Regions from separate parts of the Methylomonas sp. EFPC1 genome, predicted to be linked through region 1. Evidence: riboswitches for the same ligand, from Rfam matches in the RefSeq annotation. Region 1 holds a riboswitch; each other region holds the start of a gene.
What was found. Region 1 has a riboswitch for cyclic di-GMP ahead of JWZ98_RS23265 (hypothetical protein). Riboswitches for the same ligand answer to the same signal wherever they lie in the genome.
Positions count from the first base shown of each region.

Region 2: another riboswitch for cyclic di-GMP. It lies ahead of JWZ98_RS12455 (hypothetical protein); the one in region 1 lies ahead of JWZ98_RS23265 (hypothetical protein).
Region 3: another riboswitch for cyclic di-GMP. It lies ahead of JWZ98_RS18625 (hypothetical protein); the one in region 1 lies ahead of JWZ98_RS23265 (hypothetical protein).

Region 1 covers NZ_CP070494.1:3,828,332-3,835,978, reverse strand. Annotated here, with positions in the region: gene radA (DNA repair protein RadA) at 85-1,452, shown strand; gene JWZ98_RS23270 (sulfotransferase) at 1,494-3,146, shown strand; gene JWZ98_RS17505 (hypothetical protein) at 3,291-4,061, opposite strand; gene JWZ98_RS23265 (hypothetical protein) at 4,161-5,273, opposite strand; cyclic di-GMP riboswitch class I at 5,374-5,458, opposite strand; gene JWZ98_RS17495 (hypothetical protein) at 5,837-6,112, shown strand; gene JWZ98_RS17490 (ATP-binding protein) at 6,379-7,647, shown strand, end outside.
Region 2 covers NZ_CP070494.1:2,667,380-2,675,155, forward strand. Annotated here, with positions in the region: gene JWZ98_RS12430 (SulP family inorganic anion transporter) at 1-422, shown strand, start outside; gene JWZ98_RS12435 (M15 family metallopeptidase) at 918-1,463, opposite strand; gene JWZ98_RS12440 (nucleotidyltransferase family protein) at 1,467-2,057, opposite strand; partial or broken gene JWZ98_RS12445 (XdhC family protein) at 2,050-2,337, opposite strand; gene JWZ98_RS12450 (hypothetical protein) at 2,505-2,888, opposite strand; partial or broken gene JWZ98_RS23210 (IS5/IS1182 family transposase) at 3,001-3,105, opposite strand; cyclic di-GMP riboswitch class I at 3,604-3,678, shown strand; gene JWZ98_RS12455 (hypothetical protein) at 4,105-4,854, shown strand; gene JWZ98_RS12460 (hypothetical protein) at 5,051-5,884, shown strand; gene JWZ98_RS12465 (cytochrome c peroxidase) at 6,077-7,776, shown strand, end outside.
Region 3 covers NZ_CP070494.1:4,070,440-4,078,215, forward strand. Annotated here, with positions in the region: gene JWZ98_RS18620 (hypothetical protein) at 1-710, opposite strand, end outside; gene JWZ98_RS18625 (hypothetical protein) at 866-1,654, opposite strand; cyclic di-GMP riboswitch class I at 1,727-1,805, opposite strand; gene JWZ98_RS18630 (TonB-dependent receptor) at 1,884-4,418, opposite strand; gene JWZ98_RS18635 (FecR domain-containing protein) at 4,721-5,872, opposite strand; gene JWZ98_RS18640 (sigma-70 family RNA polymerase sigma factor) at 6,010-6,528, opposite strand; gene JWZ98_RS18645 (glycosyl hydrolase family 17 protein) at 6,861-7,776, shown strand, end outside.

The sequences.
Region 1 (7,647 bases):
GTTGGCGCGATGGGGCTTTAGGTATATTGCAGGTGGTCTAACTGAGCCTAACACCAATGTCATCAACCACGAATCGAACTCGCTATGGCTAAAAAAACCAAATCCGCCTACGTTTGCACCGAATGCGGCGCCGATTTTCCCGGCTGGTCCGGGCAATGCAATCAATGTGGAGCCTGGAACAGCATCAAGGAAGTGAAGTTGGGTAGCGGTAAAACCGCGCGCGATAATTCCGGTTATGCCGGTAGCCGCAGCGAAGTGCGCTTGTTGTCTGACGTCAATCTCGCGCAAGCGGAGCGGATTTCCACCGGCCTGGCCGAGTTCGACCGGGTGCTGGGCGGCGGCATCGTCACCGGCAGCGTGGTGTTGATCGGCGGCGCGCCGGGTGCCGGCAAGAGTACCATTCTGCTGCAAGCCATCGCCCATATCGCCCAGCAATTGCCGGTGCTGTATGTGTCCGGTGAGGAGTCGCTGCAACAGATTGCCGAGCGTGCGTACCGTTTACAGCTCAATACTACCGGCATCAAGATGCTAGCGGAAACTTCGGTGCAGCAGATTTGCCAAGTCTTGGATGAGGAACAGCCCAAGGTAGTCATCATCGATTCGATTCAGGTGATGTATACCGCCGATTCCGATTCGGCGCCGGGTTCGGTGTCGCAGGTGCGCGAGTCCGCGAGCTATCTGACCCAGTATGCCAAGCGTAGCGGCGTGTCGTTTTTCATGGTCGGCCACGTGACCAAGGACCAATCATTGGCTGGGCCGATGACCTTAAGCCACATCGTCGATGCTCAAGTAGTGTTGTCGTCCACCGACGATTCGCGTTTCAGAGTGTTGCGCGCTGACAAGAATCGCTTCGGCAGTGTCGGTGAGCTGGGTTTCTTTGCAATGGAAAGCAGCGGCTTGAAGGAAGTGAAAAATCCCTCGGCGATGTTTTTATCCCGCGCGGAAAAGCCCTCGCCGGGCAGCGTGGTGACGGTGCTGTGGGAAGGCACCCGGCCCTTGCTGGTGGAAATTCAGGCCTTGGTCACCGAAAGCCAGTACGGTAATCCGCGCCGGCTGGCGGTGGGTTTGGATCAAAACCGGCTAGCCATGTTGCTGGCGGTGTTGTCGCGCCACGGCGGGATTTTTACCGGCAATGACGAGATTTACGCCAACGTAGTCGGCGGCATCAAGGTGTCCGAAACTAGTACCGACCTGGCAATCATGGTCGGTGTGGTCTCCAGCCTGCGCGACCGGATTATTCCTTACGACACGGTGTTCTTCGGCGAGGTGGGTTTAAACGGTGAAATTCGCCCAGTCGCCAACGGTCACGCTCGGCTCAACGAGGCCGCCAAGCACGGTTTCAAAAAGGCGATTATTCCTAAGAGCAACAAACCCAAGGACCCGGTGAAGAACTTGCAAATCCATGCAGTCAGTAACATTCAAGAAGCGCTGGCCGTGCTGGCGGATTTATAATTGCTGCCCATAATCAATGCCAAACTTCGTCAGGGAACGATATGAAAAATACAGCAGCCGTCAACGCTAAATTTGGCCGTAACGATCCGTGCCCATGCGGCAGCGGCAAGAAATACAAAGCCTGTTGTTTAAAGCAAGCCGAAGCGGCGGCGAGGCCGGTTAAACCCAGTGTGGACGACGCCTTAAAGCAAGCCTGGCAAGCCGTTGCCCGGCGCGATATGGCGGGTACGTTGCATGGGTTTCGGCAAGTGTTAGCGATCCAACCCAATCATGCGGAAGCACTGGCCGGATTGGGACAGGCTTTGTGTTGGCAGCAGCAGCGCCGGGAAGGCTTAGCCTATCTGCAGCAGGCCGCTCTTCAACTGGAAATCGACGCTCAGCAAACCCGCAATATCCGTTTTATTTTGGAGCTGGCCGAGCAATTGCATCACTGGGGCGATCTGGATACGGCGCTGAAACTGACCGAGTTGGCGGTCAAACTGGAACCTGAGAACCCTGCCGCGCTGAATAATCGCGCCCTGTATTTGACGCGGGTTAATCGATTCGAAGAGGCTTTGCCTTTTGCCAGCAAGGTTTGCGAGTTACGTCCGGATGATCCGGCCTGCAATAATATGCTGGCGGTGCTGGAAGCGCATTTAAACCGTTTGCCGGCAGCCAAGCAGCGCTTTCAGGCTGTGATAGCCGCCAATCGCAATATGCAGCAGACCGCACGCGCCTGGCAGGAGTTGGTTGGGGTGCTGGATAAATTGGAAGAATACGATGCATCGTTTGCGGCTTGCCAACAAGCAAAGGCTTTGTATAAGCAATTACCTGAACTCAGCTCGCTTGACGCCGGACAGGTGTTTCGCGCGCTTCAACGCAACAAGCAGGGCTTTGATCAGGCGTTATTGCATCGATGGGCGCTAAGCGACTTTGCCGATAACTTGCCGGCCCCGACGTTTCTGCTGGGCTTTTTGCGTTCGGGCACGACGTTGACCGAGCAAGTGTTGGCGGCGCATCCCGAGGTGTTTACCTCCGATGAAAATGATCTGATTCATGGTTTGATTCAAGAGCTGCAAAGGTTGAGCGGTGTGCGAGAAGACATTCCGGCCGCCCTCCGCCAGCTTGGTCTGGATGATGTCCGAAAGTTGCGCGCTTACTATTGGCGGCGGGTTGGTGAGGAATACGGCGCGGACGCCTTGAATAAATGCTTTATCGATAAAGTGGCACTGAATAGTATCGATATAGGTTTGATTAGCTGCCTATTTCCGGAGGCCAGGATTATCTTTGCGCTGCGCGATCCGCGCGATGTGTGTTTGAGTTGTTTTCAACAGGCGTTTAAGCCGTCTAGCGTGACAATCAATTTGCTGAGCTGGGAAGGCGTGGCCAAGCAATATGCGGCCGTGATGGACCTTTGGTTTTACATAAAGCCGATGATGCAGCCGCGTTATATGGAATTGCGTTACGAGGACACCGTGAACGATTTTGAAAACAGTTTTCGCCGGGTGTTTGCGTTATTGGATTTGGAATGGGTGGCCGAAGTTAGCGCGTTTCATGAGAAGGCTAAGGGCCGTTACATTGCCACGCCGAGTTTTGCCGCTGTCGCTCAGCCGATTTATTCGCGCTCGGTGGCGCGTTGGCAGCACTATGAAAAGTTTTACGAACCCGTATTACCGATTTTAGCGCCGTATATCGATGCGTTCGGTTACGAATGAAGCGAATGGGCAGGGTTGTTCAAGCTTTTTGATCAAGTAGACTACGATCAAACGGATGTAAAAATGGAGCTTCCGTGCTCCCGGTCATCCTTGACCGAAACCGATCTAACCTAGTTCTGTCGCAGTCAGGTAAGTCGAATCGAATTAGATGCTATCCGGTGATTTGCGTTTGCCGAAACCGACTAAGCCGGCCATCGCGCTACCGAACAGCCAAACCGCACCCGGTAAGGGTACCGGTGATGCCGCGGCGGAGATGGTAGCGGTATAGGCCAGATTGGCGCCGCCTACCGTGCCGTCGTAACCACCCAAAATCAGCGTGTAAGTACCGGCAGTCAGGAAACGGGTCAGCGTCGCTGTGGCGGTGGTGCCTTGAGTGGCTGCGAAGGCCCAGGCGTTTGCGTCAACCAAAGCCAGCGTTGTGCCAAGTGGGCTGGCAGCCATGGGATTCAGCGCACCGTTGTCCAGGTAGCTCTGATGGCGACTGCTGCTACCCGCGGTATCCCAGCCGCTCCACAAGCCAAAAGCCGGGCGCAGATTGGAGCCGTCCGACGATACGGTGATGGTCACTTCCGCATCGGCATGCAATTCAAACAAACCGTAATCGGCGGTATGCCCCCAGTTTGTCGCGCCGTCTTTATAAGCTTTGGCGCCCATGCCTATGCCGTGGCCGCTGGCGGTTTGCGAGGTAGCTATGCCTCCGTCGTTATGGATCATCGCGACCCAGGTGGCGGGCAAATTGCCAATGTAGCCTGGATCGCCGGCCGACCATGGGCCTATAGCGGAACCGTCCGGTGGCAAGGTATCGCCGGAGGCCAGATTGTAGGTTACGTGAGCGCTAGCCATGCCGCTGATCGACATTAACGTGCCCATGGCGCCGGCTAGTGCTAGTTTTTTAAAGGTTAAGTTTGCAGTCATTTTGGATATCTATCGAATCAAATATATGAGTGTAAGCCTGTCGTTAAACAGCGCTTGGTGATGGGATTGCCGCTATTTGGCGGCAATCCCGCTGGGTAATTAAGCCGCTAGTGCTTGTTTGCGGCGGCCGAAACCGATCAAGCCGGCCATGGCGCTGCCGAACAGCCAGACTGCGCCTGGAACAGGCACTGCCGAAGTGGTAACCAGTACGTCGTAGGTTACGCCATCGAGCGCGCTGCCACCGTGCGCGCCGACCACCAAGGTATAAAAGCCATTGGTGTGTAGTCCTGGTGTGCCTGTGGCATTCCACTCTGCTTGATCGAACACAAACGAGTAGAACAAGGTGTCGGAAGTGCTGCTCATGCTGGCTGTCCAGATAGCTTCGCCCAAGCTTGAGCCTTGCAGGCCCGTTTCGCCGATTGTGGCAGCCGCGTTACGGTCAGATGTGGAACTGCTGTCCACATTGCGATACAGGGCCACGTCCAATAAGCCGTTAAATTGGCTGTAATCGGCGTCGTTTTTCACGGTAATGGTGGTTTTGATATTGCCCGCGCTGGCGCAGTTAGCGCTTGCTGTGTTTGCGCCGCAGCTAATATGAATCAAGCCGTAGTCCAGTCCCAAGCCGGTTGAAGCTGAATTGCCTGCTACCGCCAAGTAAGGATGGTCGCCATCAGCCGGTAGGTCGGCCATGATGGTGCCCCAGGTGGCGGCGTTAGTGCCGCCGTTTTTGTCCGAGTAAGCTTTCCACAAGCTACCGATAGTGTTAGTGCCGAAGCTAGGGTTTGAGCTAATAAGGTTTGCTGTCAGTGCGCCATCGTTGTCTGTAGCGCTGGAGCCGGTATGCAACTCGCGTTTGGTGAAGCCGGCAGCGGTTGTATGCTGACCTGAATACCACATATAGGGCAGGTTGCCTGCTACTTCTGTGGCTGTCTCAGCCGCGGTACCTGTGCCCGGAATTAAGGTGTTCGCGTTTAAGTCGCCGACTGTATAAACGTTGGTACCGTTGGCGACTCTATTGGTGCCGTTGGAGTTTGCAGATACACCGTCTGTACCGTTGATGCTGTTGGCGATGCCGAAGCCGATAGCGGAGTTACCGGAGGTTACTGAGCCCGCTCCGGTCAGGTTGTAGTAAGAGTGCGCGAACGCTTGGCTGGAAACAGCCGCTAGGCCAGTTGTCAAAATAGCTGCTATAGCCGTTTTATGAAAGATCATGATCGTCCTCTTTTGTTATTGGAATTAAAGGTAACAGCGAAACTGACAAAACTTGACCAACAGCAGCGAGCCAAACTTTGCCCTCGCCCATGGCGCGCATGGGGGCAATCCGGCCTTCTTTAAATCGTTTTTTAAGAACCGTGATTTTCCGGCCCCGCCTCACGACGGGTGTGGCAAAGCTTGCTTTCAGAGATTTGCTCATTCCGCCGGCGGCAGACATGGCAGGGGTAGAGACCTACTAACCGCTTTTTCGGAAAGCAAACCACGAAGCAAGTACACTAGTTACAGCGAATAGTGGGCCAACTTAATAAAATATATAAATATCATTGTATTGCTGCTTATTTTGCCTGGGATGGCATGAATGAGCTGCCGGCGAAATTCAGCGAAATAGCGCATGCGCTTATTTTAAATAACACAGTTCAATTGTTGGGAGATAATCCCCGCTTGGTGGTGAAGTTTGTTTTGGTGGATTTGATCAGGAATTTCTTTATTTTCTAGTCGTTTATTGTTAGGTTGTTGCGCCGCTAATTGGGTTGGCACGAGATTTTTCTGTGGAGAGATGTATGCAAAAAACCGATAAAACCCCGCTGTGGGTGTTCCTGGCCCTGTCGAGTATAGAAACCCGCAAAGGCGCGTTACTGTTGATCTGGAGTAGTATTGTTTTTACTCTTTACTGTGTGCCTTGGCCGCTCTATTTCGATGGCAACGGTTGGGTTGCCAAATTATTTTTGATCGACGATTGGGAATGGTTTGCGATGATGCTGCCTATGACGTTTTGGTACTGGCTGAGCATGAGGTGGGTGGATAAAAACGGCGGCTGGCGTTTGGCTGGTGCGTGATATGCCGCACTATTTTTTGGGACATGATTCGTCAGATCGTGACGCTTGCTCCGAAAGGATTAGCTCGTAGATTATCTTTCGATCTTGTAAGCGGCTAGCTTAATTCCGTATTTGCTCTTGCGCTTAGCGGTTGGAGTGAAGCTTGCTATCAAAAATCGATTGAATACTTAGGTGGCCGCCATCCAGGTTTGATCGGCTTTCCACCTTGGTAAGCAAGCGCCGGTAATATCTAGCGGCGATGCTTTCTTCAATTTAGTGTTGTTTCTATGCTTTCACACATTCTGCCCAAAGCCGAAATATCCATTCGCGAAAACCTGCGTTGGTTATACATTCTTAGAAATTTGATGCTGTTTGCCGTTACGGTGGCGGTGTTTATTGCGGTGAACGGTCTAGGTATTAATTTGCCGCAAAACCAGCTGTGGCTGGCGATTTTTGCGATTTCCATACTCAATCTGTACACCTGGCTGCGGCTGAGAACCCCGGAAGAAGTTACCGAGCACGAGATTTTTTCGCAAATATGCATGGATGTACTGGCGTTGGCCTATTTACTTTATTTGACCGGTGGGGCATCAAACCCGATCATTTGGGTGTTTCTGCTGCCTTTGATTGTAACTGCGATCATGCTGCCGCAGGCTTATGCCTGGAATATGGTGATCATTACCTCCTGCGTGTATACGGTGCTGATTGCCTACAACGTACCCTTGCCGGCTGTCGAGCCGCACATGGCCCATCCGGCGATGACGGAGATGACGCCGGAAATGAGCCTGCAAATGCATTTGATGAACGACAGGCGTTATTTCAATCTGCATGTATTCGGCATGTGGTTTGGTTTTGTGTTTAGCGCCGGCTTAGTCGCCTTTTTTGTGGTCGAACTGTCCAAGACCTTGAAAGAGCGGGAGCGTAATTTAGCGGATGCCCGCGAGAGTGCGCTACGCGACGAGCGCGTGGTGTCCCTAGGCACCTTGGCGGCCAGCGCCGCGCATGATATGGGTACGCCGCTGGGGACGATCGCCATTTTGACGCATGAGATGGCGGAAGAGCTGTCGGCGCATCGCTATCCGGATCTGCATCAGAAACTGATGATTGTTCAACAGCAGATTGATCGCTGCAAACAAGCTTTGTCGGTGATGTCGGCCTCCGCCGGCGAGATGCGGGCGGAATCCGGCAAGGTGATGCTGGTGAGCGAATATATCGATGAAGTATTAGGCCAGTGGCGCACGCATAAAGCCGCTACCAGGCTCAAGCTATTTATTTCGCCGAATGTGGATATGGAAGCGCGCGTGATTGCGGAACGTACGGTGACTCACTCCATCATTAATATCCTAAATAACGCTGCCGAGGCATCGCCGGTCGATGCGGGCATCGAGTTTCATGTGGAATGGGATGAATCAACGCTAAACTTGAAAATCCGGGATTTCGGTCCAGGCTTGCCGGCTGAATTTATCGAGTTTGCCGGGCACCAACCGGTCAAGAGCAATAAGCAAGGTATGGGAGTTGGCTTGTTTTTGACTTATACCACTATCAAGCGACTCGGC
Region 2 (7,776 bases), 1.2 Mb from region 1:
TGCTATTCATGAAACGCATGTCGGAAGCCGTGGGCATAGAGCGGCAAGCGCACGACGCCGTCATGGAAGAACTCGATGACGCGGATTTTACGCTGCCAGCCAATACCGTGGTTTTTGCCATGGAAGGGCCTTTCTTTTTTGGCGCGGCGGCAAGATTGGAATCCGCGCTGGAGGTGATTCACGGCCATACCGAAATTCTGGTCTTGCGCCTGGAAAAAGTGCCTTTTATCGACGCAACCGGCCTGCAATCGCTGTGGGATTTGCTGGATAACTGCAAACGGCACAAAACCAGACTAATCCTGTGCGGCGCAAGACCGAATGTCTTCGAAAAACTCCGCCGCGCAGGGCTGGTTGGTCAAGTCGGCAAGTCAAATGTGGTGGACCGAATACAACAGATCGCCATGGATATTACTAAAAAATAACTTCCCTGCTTATCCCTCAACCCAGAAGAGGCTTTCGTAAAAGCTAAATCCGCTCCTTCTCTCACTGGAAAAAGTTTGGGATGGCGGCATATACCGTCACCTCTTCAGATTCATCGCCGGAAAGCTGTGAATTCCGAAACCTGAAAGCGGGCATTCGTCACTGAGTCCAACCGACGCGAAGCTGAGGCGCGAGTGCTAATCTTGAATGTCCGGTTTAAGCGGCTAGGCGCTTTAGTCCTTTGAAGGCATTGTGGGTAAGGCTTTTTGCCAGCCGGTTATACGAGTTTGCTTTGCCCGCAAGGCTTTGGAGTTTGTCCGCAACGTAAAAACCTTGCGATGCTGGCGACAGCAAAAAACCCAAGACGAGAGCTTAATTACCTTATGCGCAACCCTATAAGCGATAACCGAATAGCGTCTAGGCTTGCAAGCCTAATTTGGAGACTCAGTGATAACAAAAAGACCCACTATTTTGGCGTCAGTAGTTACCAAACGTAGCTACGAATCGCCCCGATAACACCAATGCCAAGGCTCGTAAACATAACCGAAGCGGTTATCGCGCGGGAATGACAGAAAAAATTGAAAGCGTTTTGCGTTGCTTGATAGCCACTGAAAAGCAGCCGTTTGTTCGAACCGCTCGCCCAGTTCCGGGCAGTCGTCGCTGCCTATATCGATGGCACGCCCGGTGTGGTGTTCGCTGTAACCGGGCGGGGCCAAGACGCGCAGAATCTCCTCGATAGTTTTGCCCATCCCGAGCTTACGCCGAATAATGTCGGCTTGATAATCCGCACTGCGAAAGGCCGACACCATCACTAGCGTAATGCCCTCCTCGGCGGCGGCCTGTTTCAATGCGTGCCAAGCGGCTGCCGCAGCCGCTGTGAGATAAAACGCCCTGCCCTGCGGCGTGGTGTCAGCGACGATCAATTCGGCGGGCTCGCGGCAAAATGCCAAACCCCTGGCTGCCGGCAGCTCTTCTGGAATGCCCAGTTCGATGAATAGCTCATAAATACGCTGCAAGTATTCGTCAAGCGGTTGGGCAATCATGGGCTACATCTCATTGAGTTCATGCAAGCGTTGGTAATCGCTCGTGGTGTCGACATCCAGTCCCGCTTCCAGCAACGGCACTTTTACCAGTGAGTCCTCGAAGCGCAGCAACAAGGGCTTGGCTCCCCGGTCGCCGGTCAAGCTGGCTAGCTGGTCAAAATAAGCAGCCGGAAGCACGGCCGGCACGCCAAACGATTCCGCATACTGACTGACGACGATGCGCTCCGGCGCGTTTTGCCAAGCGCTAAGCAAACTTTGCAGATGCGCGGCGTTGATCAAGGGTTGGTCGCACAGCATCAACAATACCGCGTTAGCCGTGTCCGGCACAGCCTGGATACCAGCCCGAATCGAACCGGCCATCCCGTCCGCCCAACTCGTATTCAATACCACCTTACTGCCGCTCAAATCGACTGCGGCTTTTATCGCCTCAGCATTTGCGCCCAATACCACCACCGTCCGCTCCGCCAACACGACTTGCGCATTGGCAAGCGCATGCGCCAGTAATGGACGCTCCTGCCAAATCAGTAATTGCTTGGGGCTGCCCATCCGGCTGGAGGCACCGGCCGCCAGTATGACGGCATGCACATTATCCATGGCTGCATGCATGTTTGAGCGCAACCGGCTCTATCCCCTGTTGCCAGCCGCTACGGCCGTTGAACTGGGCCTGAATGCCGGCCACGATGGACAAGGCAATCTCTTCCGGAGGTTGCGCGCCGATGTCCAAACCGAACGGGCGGAACACCCGTTCGACTATCAGTGCCGTGTTGTCGCCCAGACTTTGCAGTAACCGTTGTTTGCGATGCGCCGGACCCAGCAAACCGACCAACTCGCCGTTTTGGGTAATCAACATGCGCGCGCCGGTCTTTTGGTAGGTCGAGCCAAAGGTTTGTTGCCAAAAATTGGCGTGCGTTTTTTAGTGGATGATTCCTGCACTGACTATTCCTATAAAGAGATTGCCGCTCGAGCAGTTAAAAACTGATTAGGGTTTTGTCCGCGACTTATTGACGGCCTCCTAGCACAAAATGCATAAGGTGTGGAAACTCAAGCCTTGGCTTTTTTATCCTTACGGATGCCCCGGACCGCATACGTCCTGGCTTTATCTTTGGCGGTTTCCGCAAAGAAGGTCTTCCAGGTCTCGCCGCCTCTGTCGGCAATTGCCGCCGAAATATCCTTAAATAAACTGATACCTTCCAACACCATTGTCGGGGTAAAACCATAATCGTGGGTGAGGTAGTAACTGATGCTCATCAGATAGGTTTTTTCTCTACTCATGAGCTTGATCAGACGCTGCTTTTGTTTATCGTAGACATAGTAAGAGGTCAGCGCCAGCAGGCTCAGGCCAAAAAATTTCGTCCACAACAAAATGTAGGCATCGTCTTCATAGAGCTTCTGACCCTTGTTCAAAATGGCATCGGTTTTATTCATATGTATCCTCGGTGAAAGTGTCGGGCATCTTAATTTAAGTTTGAAAATTTTGTGTTGGAAATATTGGATAGTGTCGTCATAACACAGCCGCCCAAAGCGCAATACCGCGTAACTACAAGGCTACCAAGAACCAAGCGATGTTTTTAGCTTAACCAGTAGCTATGCCATGCCATCGCCTTAAATGCAAAAAAGCCTTCTCCACCTGATGGCAAAGGCGATTAGAGGAATCAACCTTTTTCTGGGGCTGAGTGATTTTCATCGACAATTGACAGATGACTAAAGCTCTGGCGAGGCCGGTCGTCGATTGCCGACGAAGTCATGATACGCATGAGAATGTTGGATTATTATTTCGGAGTTCGTTCCAAACCTTCGTTCCAGCACCCTGATTTTAAAGCATCGTCAGCTTGGCATATCACTACCCGAACTGATGACTTTTACCCTTACGGCGCAAACTCAAAGCCGCCGCCCAAAATCTCTTAAAAAAAATAAGGGATATAACCCACAATACGCGAAATAACACACTCTGCATAGCGTTATAGCCATCTAAAACCCCAGAAAACCGCCACACTTATTACTACTCCACCCTATCAAACAAAACAGCCTATCGCATTGTTTTATATGAACATAACCATAGAAAAACACTAGCAACCCTTGCTCAAATATATTTTGGCGCATGTTTTGCTTTATAAATAGTGCTGCACCCACCTGGGCGCAGCCACCAAGTCGCCACACTCGTCGCAAGGCGGGGCCGGAAAGCTGCGGATCTGATTCAGATAGTCGAGCTGCCTCTTATGAGCGGGTAAGAGAAGGGTCTAGCCGGTCGAGATTCATACACCGACAACTACCCATAGCGCTCGCTCACTGGTCAGGAATAGTTTGTTGTATCACCTGATTAGCTAAACCCGTTGTTTAACTCACTACGCAAGCAAGCCCGGTATTTAAAACTCTTTGGACGGTCTCTCTCGCAACCATAGCGTAGCGTGATCAATTCAGGAATATTGAAATACATAGCGGTTTTAAGGCTGTTCAAATTGCGCGGGAAGCCATCGGCCCAGCACTTACCGTACGCAAAGGACCGGAAAGTAAGAGGCTGACATCGCGGCATCCGGCGCAGGTGCGTTAGGCAACGACTCGCAAAGGGAATTGCGAAACATTGAATGTCGCCGGTAAAACCTACCGGTAAAAATCTTCGTCTTACTATGAAAGGAATTGAAATATGTCTGTTAACACGAAACATGCGCCTGCCTTGAAAAAGGTCGCTGCAACACTTGCTATTTCACTTTTAGGCCTCGGCAATGTACAAGCCGAGACCGTAAACGGCACCATCTATAAAACCGTCGACCCGGTTCACGGCGCCGGCACCACAATCGATTTCTACTCGTTCTCCTTGTCATCAGCTGCCAATGTGATAATCGATGTCCTGGCGAATGAAGGCTACGCAGCGGGCTGGGGCGCGCATCCCGGCGCGTATGTCGATATAAACGGCGACGGCGAACTGACACTGGCAGATAGCCAATTCCGCATTTTTCAGGACACAGTCTCACTGACTACCGAAATCGTCAGCGGCGACGACAGCCCAGCTTACACCATACCCGGCAATACCGGCGGATGGGCCGATGGCAGCTTGTTGAGCCGAGACTCCTACCTGGCTACTGCATTGGACGTGGGCAATTACATTATTGCTTTTGGCGATTACTCTCTAACCATCGAAGAAGCTGTGCTGGGCTTCAACAAGGGCGACACCATCACCGGTGCGACCGGCGTCAACCCGATAACGGGCGCCACCGGTCAGGATCATTTCGATTATCAAATTACCCTGACCGCCACCGACTACGTCACCGGAGCCAGCCTGCCTTTGACCATCACCGGCGAGGGTGTTAGCGCAGTGCCGGTGCCAGGGGCCGTTTGGTTGTTCGGTTCTGCATTAATGGGATTCAGTGTATTAGGCAAACGCCGCACCGCGTAACCCCGGCAAACAAGAGCGAAAAGGTCAGCCGACATCAGCTGTCGACTCACCCCTCGCAATGCATGTCTAAACCCTTTGGAGATGTCTATCTTTTGGCTGCCAGGCCCGAAATACTCAGACAAATCCAAATTAAACAGCAACTTAAATCTACCACAATCGTAAACAACGATGTGGTAGATATTGGAGACACTCAAAAATGAACATCGATTTACAAACTATTTTTAAAATCACCCTATCGTCCGCCGCGCTAACCCTTGCCGTTGCTCAACCTGCGACGGCGGCTTGGTCAGGCGCCGATAACACTCTCGAGCTGGGCACCAGCATCTCAAACCCTAGTTTTAATTCCAGCAATTTGGGCTTCGCGGGCAATCCGTCTCTGTCCAATGATGGTTGGGGCATGCAAGGTGCATTTACCAACTTCTATTTGAGCTCATCAGCCCAATCCGTGACTGTCGACGCGCGTTCGTCCGCCGCAAACTTTCCGGCCTTTTCAATTTTCAGAACCAATGTGGCTTATTCGGGTGAAACGGTCGGCGTCGATACACCGGCTGAGCTAACCGGCCAAATTCACAAATTTAACTCGGTCGGCCAAGCCGGCGATCCAGGCATTATGTGGGCAACCGGCGCGGACGGCATTGTCGAAACCCTGGGCTACGTCAGTTCCTCAAGCAAAAACTACGTTAACTCTTTCGGCGGCGTCATCGACTCCGGCGCCCACGATGTCAGTATCGACAATCTGTATGAAACCGGCGTATCCGGCACTATAGGCGTCACCGGCAACCCTGCTTTTGCCAACACCAAAAGATTCGCGACCTTGACACTGAACGACTTGCAAGCTGGCTGGTATGCCGTGTTCGTCGGCGGTGCAGACGTCCTCGGAAGCAGTGCCGGCATCTCTTTGAACATTTCCGCGTCGGCCGCCCCTTCTACCTACACACCGGCGGCGGTGCCAGTACCCTCCGCTGTCTGGCTGTTCGGCACGGCACTGGCCGGCTTTATAGGCAGAGGCAAACGCAACGCTAAAGCGTAAGCCAACACCCAGCAGATAAGCCGATGTTCCTATAAAAAAAGGAAGCTTGGCGAGGGACTTCGCCAAAGGAATAAGGATGGCCGATAAATTACGCTGTGTGATTTATCGGCCTTTTTTATAGCTTGAGCCCGCTGATGCGGGCGTTTTGGCCGTATTTGTTGCCAACCAACCATTTCTCAGTGGAGTTTCACCATGACATTGTTTCGTCATAGCCAATTAGCGATTGTTTTAGCCGGAGGTGTACTGCTCAGTTTCAGCGCCGCCGCGGTCGAATTGGCACTAGGGCCCATGCCGATAAGCCTGAAGCATTTGCCCGTTCCGCCTGTTCCCGGACTACTGGACGGCCCGGACCCTATTGTCGTCAACAAGAATGCCGCGATTGCCTTGGGCAAAGCGCTGTTCTGGGACACTAACGTGGGTAGCGACGGCATGGCCTGTGCGTCCTGCCACTTCCACGCCGGCGCCGACGGCAGAGTAAAAAATCAGCTTGCTCCGGGCGGCCAATCCAGCCCTTTAAGCGATCAAACATTCAGCAATGCCATGACGGGTGCATCGTTGGGACCCAATCACACCCTCAGCATTGGCGACTTTCCGCTACATCAACGGGAAGATCCATTCCAAGAACATTCTGCGGTCCTCTACAACACCGACAATGTAGTCGGCTCGTCCGGTACTTTCGGTGGTGAATTCAGAGCCGTGGACCGCTACACAGCGCCTAACGACACCTGCAGCCGCAGCGTGGACAGCCTGTTTCATGCCGGCGCGGTCGGCACCCGCAAAGTCACGCCGCGCAATGCGCCCAGCGTGATCAATGCGGTGTTTAATCATCGCAATTTTTGGGACGGCCGCGCCAACAATGTGTTTAACGGCAGCAGCCCTTGGGGCGACCGAGATCCCGACGCCGGCGTCTGGGTAAAACAGAACGCCACGACGCTAATTAAGCAGCGCCTGCATTTAATCAATTCCTCGCTGGCGTCATTAGCGGTAGCTCCGCCACAAAACACTACCGAAATGGCCTGCCGCAACCGGACCTTGATGGAACTCGGTAGAAAGCTGCTGTTACGCCGCCCGTTGCAAAACCAAAAAGTACATCCTGAAGACAGTGTATTGGGACCTTACAGCCTCAATAGCAAACCCGGCACGAACACTCTGTATAAGCTGCTGATCATGCAGGCATTCAATCCCAAATACTGGTCGTACAGCGGTAACCCGCCAATTCCGGCCCCCAAAGGGTTTGCGCCCTATAATCAAACCGAAGCCAACTTTGGCATGTTCTTTGGCCTGGCCATCCAACTCTATGAAAGCACATTGATTTCGGACGAATCGCCCTTCGACAACAGCGCCCGCGACACTGGCAATCAACCCATAGAACTCAGCGCGTCGGAATTGAACGGCTTAAAACAATTCCGAAAAAATCAGTGCGCGCTCTGCCATTTAGGACCCAACTTCAGCGCGGCGTCGATCAACGCCAATGCGGCCATTGCCAAAACCCATCCGGAAGCCTTCGGTGAACCGACTTTCTTCATCAGCGCATCCACCAATGTGGTCAATCGCATACCATTGCTTATCAAAAACACCCCAGTCACCGCATTTTTCGATACCGGCTTTTCTTCCACAGGCGTCACCGAAGAAACGGCCGATATTGGCGCAGGCGGCGTCGACGACTTTGGCAACCCGCTATCGTTCAGCCGACAATATTTACAACATTTGGCGGGCAATAATGCCGCTGCACTGGATGAAGATGTCACTAAAGTGAGAGCCTGCGATTTTCAGGAAGCCCTTGCTTTAAATATCAAACTGCCTTATTCACTGCCGAGCTTGTTTACCATCACCGACGGCATAAGACCCCAGCCACAAAGCACGGAGAACTGTTTCCTGCCCGCAAACAATGC
Region 3 (7,776 bases), 240 kb from region 1:
GTGCCCAAACAGAAACTGCCGACATCGACCAGTTGCGCGCCTTGCAACATGCCGGCGTTTTCCGGCGACATCAGTAAATCGCCGCTCAACTGCCAGTTTCCGGCGTTGCTAAAGCTCAGGCTCAGGTTGTTTAAGTCGTACACCGCCATCGTGAAATAAATGTTATTGGCTAGGTACCAACCGGTGCGGCCCAAAGTTTGCCGGTTGGCATCGTAAAGCAGCGAAAAATCGCCGTTGACCAAGCCGGCTCCAGTCGGCGGCCAGTTCGGCGCATAAAAACCCTGCACGCCGGTCATGCCCACTTGTGCCCCGGCCACGCCGGCCAGCGTGATGGTATCGATGGCAAAATCGGCTGATGTGGCTTTGACGTAACGCTGGCTGGCTTGCGGACTGGGATCGCTACCGATAGCCGTCAACTCGAACACCTGATTGAGTCCGGAAATCTCGGTGGTATTGAGTTGGCTAAGCAAATGGTCGCCGGTATTGGCCGGATTATCAGCATTGGACGTTGCCGTACTCCAAAACGTCGACAAGTAATAGCCCCCGGCATAAGGTGCCAGCGCATTCCGGTCCAGGTTCATCGTAAACGTACCGCCGGATGGCGCATTCAATGTCGCGGCGTCGGCGCTTGCCGAGGCCATTCCCATACCGATGGCTAGCATCGCCCGCACCACCAAAGTGGGATAGCCACAGTTTTTGTTGATCTTCATAAAATCCCTATCAGCGGATGGTCAGAATAAGCCCTCTCCCTGCCTGAATACACAAGCGGCCGTAGTCGACGGCATGCGGGCACGAAGAGGGATTTATTGCCGAAAGTCCGGGCCCGAAGCGAATCTTGGCGACCGCCCCAAGCCCACTTTGTGAGTTAAGCTGCGACCAAGGCTTTTCTGCGACTTGCACCCAGCAAGCCCAGCAGCCCGCTGCCGAACATCCAGACCGCCGCCGGTACCGGTACCGCCGATGGCGCCGTGCTAGGCGCCAGGCTAAAAGTACCGACCACGGCATTGGTATTGGCGCCAACCAAACCGGCCCACAAACCGGTCCATTGCAAGTCGCCGCTCAGTAGTAATTCGCCATTGCTGCTTAGCGACTCGGAGACGTTGGTCAGCTTCAAGAAATTTTGGTAGCCAAAACCGGTATCGTAGGTTTTGATATTCCAGGTGCTTCCGGTTTTTACCAGGCTAAAGTCGTAGGGCGTCAAAATGCCGCTGCCGCCTTGGCTGGTCAATAACCAGGCGCCGCTCAGACCGATTTGACCGACCGAGGTATTGCCGGCGTCCATCGTCGTGGCTTGTTCGGTACGGCCATAGGGACCGGCAGCCGGATAGCTGTTGGTCGTGGTGTTGGCGTTAACCGCAAACGACATCGCGGTGCTGGCAGTTGCCGATAGCGTCGTTCCGCCGGTGGTTGCACCGGTGATGCCCAGTAAATTATCGCTGGCGCCCCAATGTTTCGCGACAATCCAGCCATTCGGATAGCCACTGCCGACATTGACCGATGCCGCCGCAAAAGCGGCATTGTTGATGGTAATGGTGGCATCGCCGCTGACTTGCGCGGCGCTGGCTGTAGCAGGCGCCAAAACGGCGGTCAATGCGCTTAAGGCGAGCAGGCCGGCGCTTACCCATTGAGTGCGGTTGTAGTGCAAGATTGTCATTTTTTATTCCTTAATAAATTACGGTTAAAGTTAATCTGCAAATCGCCAACCCGAATTTCGGGTCTTAAACTGGCAGGTAACCCGGCTGTCTTAATCTCCAAGACCCGTGGCTTTCCGGCTCCGTCTCGCGGCGGATGTGGCATGTTTGTCGCGGTCCTTACGACATCACTCTAAATCCCTGAGTGAGGTGCTCCTGAAAAACTCCTGTGGCAAATAGTTAACGACGGCATCAGTACTTGATTGAAAAACTTAGAAACCCGGCGCGGCCGGCTGCCCGCGCTACCCGGCCCTCGAAATAGCCGTAGGGCTGAAAATAATCCTCATCACTGAGATTTTTGACCGTGGCCGCCCATTGGAAACGCCCGGTTTCGTAAGCCAACGCCGCGTCGAAGCTGTGGTAGCCGGCGGTTTTAAAGCGATTGTTATTGGATAAATAAGCGCCGGCGCGGGCGTACACGCCGAAACCCAAGCTAAAACCTTGCAACTCATTCTGCTGAAAACGGTAATGCGCCCAGAGCCGCCCGGCATCTTCCGGGACTTGAGCCAAGCGATTGCCGGCAGCCACCCCGGCTTTGTCGTCCATGAAGCGGGCGTCGGTATGCGCATAGTTTGCCAGCACACTGAAGCCCTCGACCGGTTGCCAGAGCAAATCCATTTCGATACCGCGCGAGCGTTGCTGCCCTGCGGCGACCGAACGCCGCAGGAAATCGCTGCTGTCGGTGACCGCGACCTGGCTGCGCTCGATTTGGTACAACGCCAGTTGGCCGCTGAATTGATTCGCAAAATTGAATTTCAGACCGGTTTCCAGATGATTCGACAATTCCGGGGCCGGCGTATCGACGAAATTGACAAACGGTTGGCCGCGCATGCCCTCGCTATAAGAAATAAACCAGGAAACCTCGTCGTTTAGGTCGATCACGCCGCCTAGGCGCGGCAACCATTTCAGCGTATCCGTGGTGACATTTACCCCAGTTTGCGCGTTATTAAAATCGATACCCACCTTGCCCAGCCTAAGACCGGACAGCCAATGCAAACGCCGGTACAGCGTGCTTTGCCACTGTAGGTAAGCGCCGTAAGTGAGGTTTTCGATGAACTGATTGTCCCGGCCCGGACCGGGTACGGCATAAGGGGAGTCAAATAGCGGTGCGCGCAGATCGACCGTACCGACGCCGAATCCTAAGGCGCCGAAATCGCCCTCGATAAAGCCGGCATCTTGCAAACGGCTGTAATCAGCGCCCAACAACAGATTGTTTTCGCTGGGACCCAGCTTAAATTTGCCCTGCAAATTGCCCAATACGCTGCGTTCATGCTGTTGTTGAAACAATTCGGCGTTCACTAATGCCCAGTGCGATGCCGGCAGCAAGGGCCGATCCGCGACCAGGCCATCGCTACCGAACAGGGTCTGAATTTTCTCGTCGAATTCAGCCTGCGCATAGCGCGCCTTCAGGTTTAAGCGCCAGCTCCCGGTGAGCTGCCGGTCCAGCGTAGCCCATACCGCATCGGCATCCGAATGGCTATCGGGCAGATTGGCCGGCCCCGGGAACAGATCGGGCCGGGTAACAAAATCGCCGGCGATGCTGCCGGTGGCGGGCAAGCCCTGGTACTCCGGTTGCTGCCAACGCGACAGTTTGGCTTGGATCGTCAAACGGGTTTGGTCGTTATCGGTCAGCGTCAGGGCCGGGTTAAGGTTAAAACGCTGCGTTTCGATTATGTCGATGTTATGTCTGGCGTTGGTATATTCGCCCGTCATGCGCAACAAAATATTGGCGTTTAGGGGTTGATTGACATCGAAATACGGCTGATAAAAGCTGTGGCTGCCGATTCTAAAACCCGCTTCGCCGAAGGCTTTGGCCTGCGGCAATTTAGCAAGCAGATTCACCACCCCGCCCACCGGGGAGCCCGAGCCGCCGCTGTAGAGCAAGGCGTTGGAACCCTTCAGCACTTCGATTCTTTCGATATTAATAGTGCTTTCCCGGTCACCGGGGTTGTAGTACTGGGTAAAGCCATCCAGCAGTTGTTCGGAACGAAAACCGCGAATTAAGGTGCCTTCGATAACCGGACTATAGAGCGTATTGCGCGCCACTATGCCGCTAACATTGACTAAGGATTCGCTGAGGTTGATCGTTTGCTGGTCGTCTAACAAGGGGCGGTTAAGCGCGTGCACCGACTGCGGGATTTGCTTGATTGGCGTGTCGGTCCCGGTGGCGCTGGCAATATGCCTGACGGCATAGGTCCGCGCCTCGTCAAGCATCGGCTCGGTGGCGATTTCCGCACCGGCCTCCGCTGTTTTCGAGCCCACGACAGTCATGGCATCCAAAGTAACGGCGGGCGGCAGGCTAGACAGATCTGTTGCCGCCGGACTGCGTTCCAAAGTCACCGTGTCGGTATCGATAAAACGGTAGGTAAAACCGCTACCATGCAGCAAGTGTGTCAACGCCTGCTCTGCCGACATGTCCCCGAGCAGCTCTGGGCTGGCAAGCTCACGCAACATGTCCGCTGAAAAAATCAATTCCAACTCGGCTTGCGCGGCAAATTGAATCAGCGCGTTATTCAAGGACTGGCCGCCGATATTGAAGTGGCGAACCACTTCCGCTGCGACCGCCTGGCTACTGCTCCATTGTCCGCCGGCCGCCACCAGCCCGATCAACACCCAGGTATCGACACCGACACGGTTGCCTTTCAGCGCATAGCACAGATATACGGCTGGCCGATGCCATACGCCCACTGCCAGCGGGTAGCGAAAATCGTTAATCCGTGCTTTCAAGATCCGTCCTGTCCGAAAAATAATGTTTCTCAACATAGAAGTCGTTTCAGTACAAAAATCGATCACAAAAATTTCCTGATTGGCAAAAAATCGTCTCCATTCCGGCAAAACTGCGTTGAAAAAATCGCAGCGCTGCGCGACTGAGGAAGTTTCCGGCGGAAGGACGACTTTTGCTTGAATGCGGGTAAATAGGGAACCGCCGTTGAAGGCTTGAGCCGGTGGGCTGGAATTTTCGACTAATATGCGCCAAACCGTTTTGGACATGCGCGCGCTGCCCGGAGTGGCTTACAGCACCCAAAAAATCAGCGATGCAGCAACACCCACCAGGGACCGATACGGGTTTCTTGCAACGCCAGCGCTTTACGCACCGAGGACAGTGCCTCATCGGGCGTATCCAGAGAAAACACCCCGGTTACCCGCAGATTTTTAAGTGCGGCATCCGCCAGAAATATCCGTCCCAATCGATAGCGCTCCAACTCGCTGATCAAGTCAGCTAAAGGTCTATCGTTGATCACTAGGCGATGCTGCCGCCAAGCGGACTGTTCCGCGCCCACGGCCCACGGATGCGGCAGCGGCAGTCCGGGTTGATAGACCAAGCCCTGCCCCTGGGCGACGGTAACGTCACTGTCCCGACCCGCCATACTGACCGCTACGGCATGCTCCTGGACGCTCACCTCGGTAGGCCCGGTCGCGGTTTTATACACCTCAAACACCGTGCCCAAGGCGCGGACCGTCAAATCGTCGGCCACTACGTCGAAAGGCCGCCGGCTATCCTTTGCCACCGTAAATTGCACCTGGCCGTGGTGCAAGACGATACGTCTGGCCGCGGCGGTGAACGCTACCGAAACCGCGCTATTGGTGTTCAGCAGCAAACGGCTGCCGTCGCTGAGTTGAATCTCGCGGATTTCACCGGTTTGCGTGCGGTAGTCGCTAAAATAATCGCTAAATAAGCGCGCTTGTTGCGGCATGATCAGACTAATCGCCAACAGCCACATCGCCGCGACGGCCAGCCCGGCCGCAAACCAGGGCCGGCGCGGCCTGGCCAACGGCCGGCGGCTGACTGGTTTATCGGCCTGGCTCTTGAATAACGTTCGCCCTGAGCCTGTCGGAGGGGTCACCAGCCTGGGCTTCGACGAGCTCGGCTGACACGGAATACTTCTGATAGAAAGGGCCGGGTCAATAATCTGGTCAGCGGCAGCATTTTTTTCCGCAGCGTGTCGAGACGCAGGTTGCAGCGATTCGCTCGCACTGGACAAACTGCCTGCCAGCACCATATCGCTAAACAAAGCCTCAGCCTCGGTAAATGCCTCGGCATGCAATGGGTCGCGGCTCAACCAATCGGCGAAGGCTTCTAGTTCCGCATCGCTCAATCTGTCGTCGCGCAGACAAACCAACCAGGCGATGGCCTGATCTTGCAGACTGGTGTGAGCGGATTTGTCGGACGGCGCTGGCATGCAATCTCCCATTATGCAAGGCTGTTATTGATAAAGACGTGCGAGGCGCGAAAGCGATCATACCAAGCAGGGCAAGCGGTGGCAGTCAACGGCATCGGGATGAAGTGGGTTGTGGAAAAATAATGCGGGCTTTTTGCTTAATCGGCCAGTTGCCGGGCGCAATGCGCCATGGCTTGGGCCAGCAGCTTATTGACTTGGGACTTAGAAACCCCTAAACGTTCGGCGATTTGGGTATAGGTCAGGCCATCGACCCCATGCAGTAAAAACACAGTGCGGCAGGCTTGCGGCAACTCGCCCAGCGCATGCTGCAACGCGGCCAGACGTTGTTGACCGATCAACACCTGTTCCGGCGGCGCGGCGTTACCGGGAAGAGTGTCAACCAGCGCATCAATATCTTCGTCGGCACCGTAACGGTCCCTGACCATGGTTTTGCGCTGATGATCGATGGTCAGATTAATCGCAATCCGAAACGCCATGGCCCGCGCATTATCCGGCGGCGTTTTCTCGGCTATTTGCCGCAGTCCCAGGTAGGTGTCATGGGTTAATTCGGCGGCAATGTCCGGGCATTTCAAGCGCCCGGTTAAAAAGCGCAATAACTCATCGGCCAAGGACTCGGTCCAGAACGCGGAAATATCGGTCATTGGCTGTGCACTCATGCGTATCGGAAATATCCAAAGCTTCAATCAAAAACAGCCGCCGGCCGGCACCCCGCCAAAGCCTTACCGCATAGCTGCGTCAGAGCGTTTGCAATTATCGAACCAAAGGCGAATATTGCCGGCAAGCCCCGCCCGGCGTCCTGCCCTGCTTTGCTCCTTAGTGGCGGGCCGCCCGCGAATGCGGCAAATAACCTGCGGCATAACCGGCAGATAACATAGTTTTATCGAGAATCGCCGCCAGACTCACCGACTTTGATTTTTAGCGCGCGCCAAGACTGTATAATCCCGGCAATCCCACATATTTATTCACTCAGCTTAACCATCCGCCTGTCATGCGCACCACCCATCTGTTTTTCTGCCTCATGTTCATCCTTGCCGTTCACGGCGCTATCGCCTGGAGCCTGAATCGCCCCCAGGACGCCGGTGTCGATGTGCCTTCGGGTAAATTGCGCAGTTTGTCGTTTGCGCCTTATCGCGAGGGGTTTAGCCCAATTGAAGAAAAGTTTCCGTTGCCCGAGCATATCGACGCCGACCTGGGTTTGATTGCCGATAAAACCCATACCATCCGTACTTACTCCATCCTCGGCGGTATGCAGCCGACGCCCGAATTTGCGCGCAAACACGGGGTGGAAATGATCCAAGGCGGCTGGCTGGGAGATGGGCATGCCAGCAATAAAAAGGAAATCACCGCGCTGATCGAAGCGGTCAACGCCCATCCGGACGTGATCAAACGAGTGCTGGTCGGTAACGAAGTGCTGCTACGGAAAGACATGGATGTAGACACGCTGATCGGCTATATCCGCCAGGTTAAACAGGCGGTGAAACAGCCGGTGTCGTATGCCGATGTCTGGTCTATCTACTTGAAATATCCACAACTGATGCAGGAAGTGGACTTTATTACGGTGCACATTCTGCCCTATTGGGAAGACGAGCCGGTGGCGATTGAGGAGGCGGCCGGACATGTGGAGAAAATCGTCCAACAAATCGAAGCCAAAGCCCACAGCATGGGTCTGAGCAAGCGGATTCTAATCGGCGAATCCGGCTGGCCGGCCGCCGGCCGGCAACGCGGCCGGGCAGTGCCCAGCGTGGTCAACGAAACCCGCTTCATCCGCAGCCTGATTGACGTAGTAAACCGGCACGGTTTGGATTACAACATCGTCGAAGCGTTTAACCAACCCTGGAAAAGCCATAACGAAGGCGTGGTCGGCGCCAACTGGGGCTTGCTGACTATCGACCGCGAACCGGTAT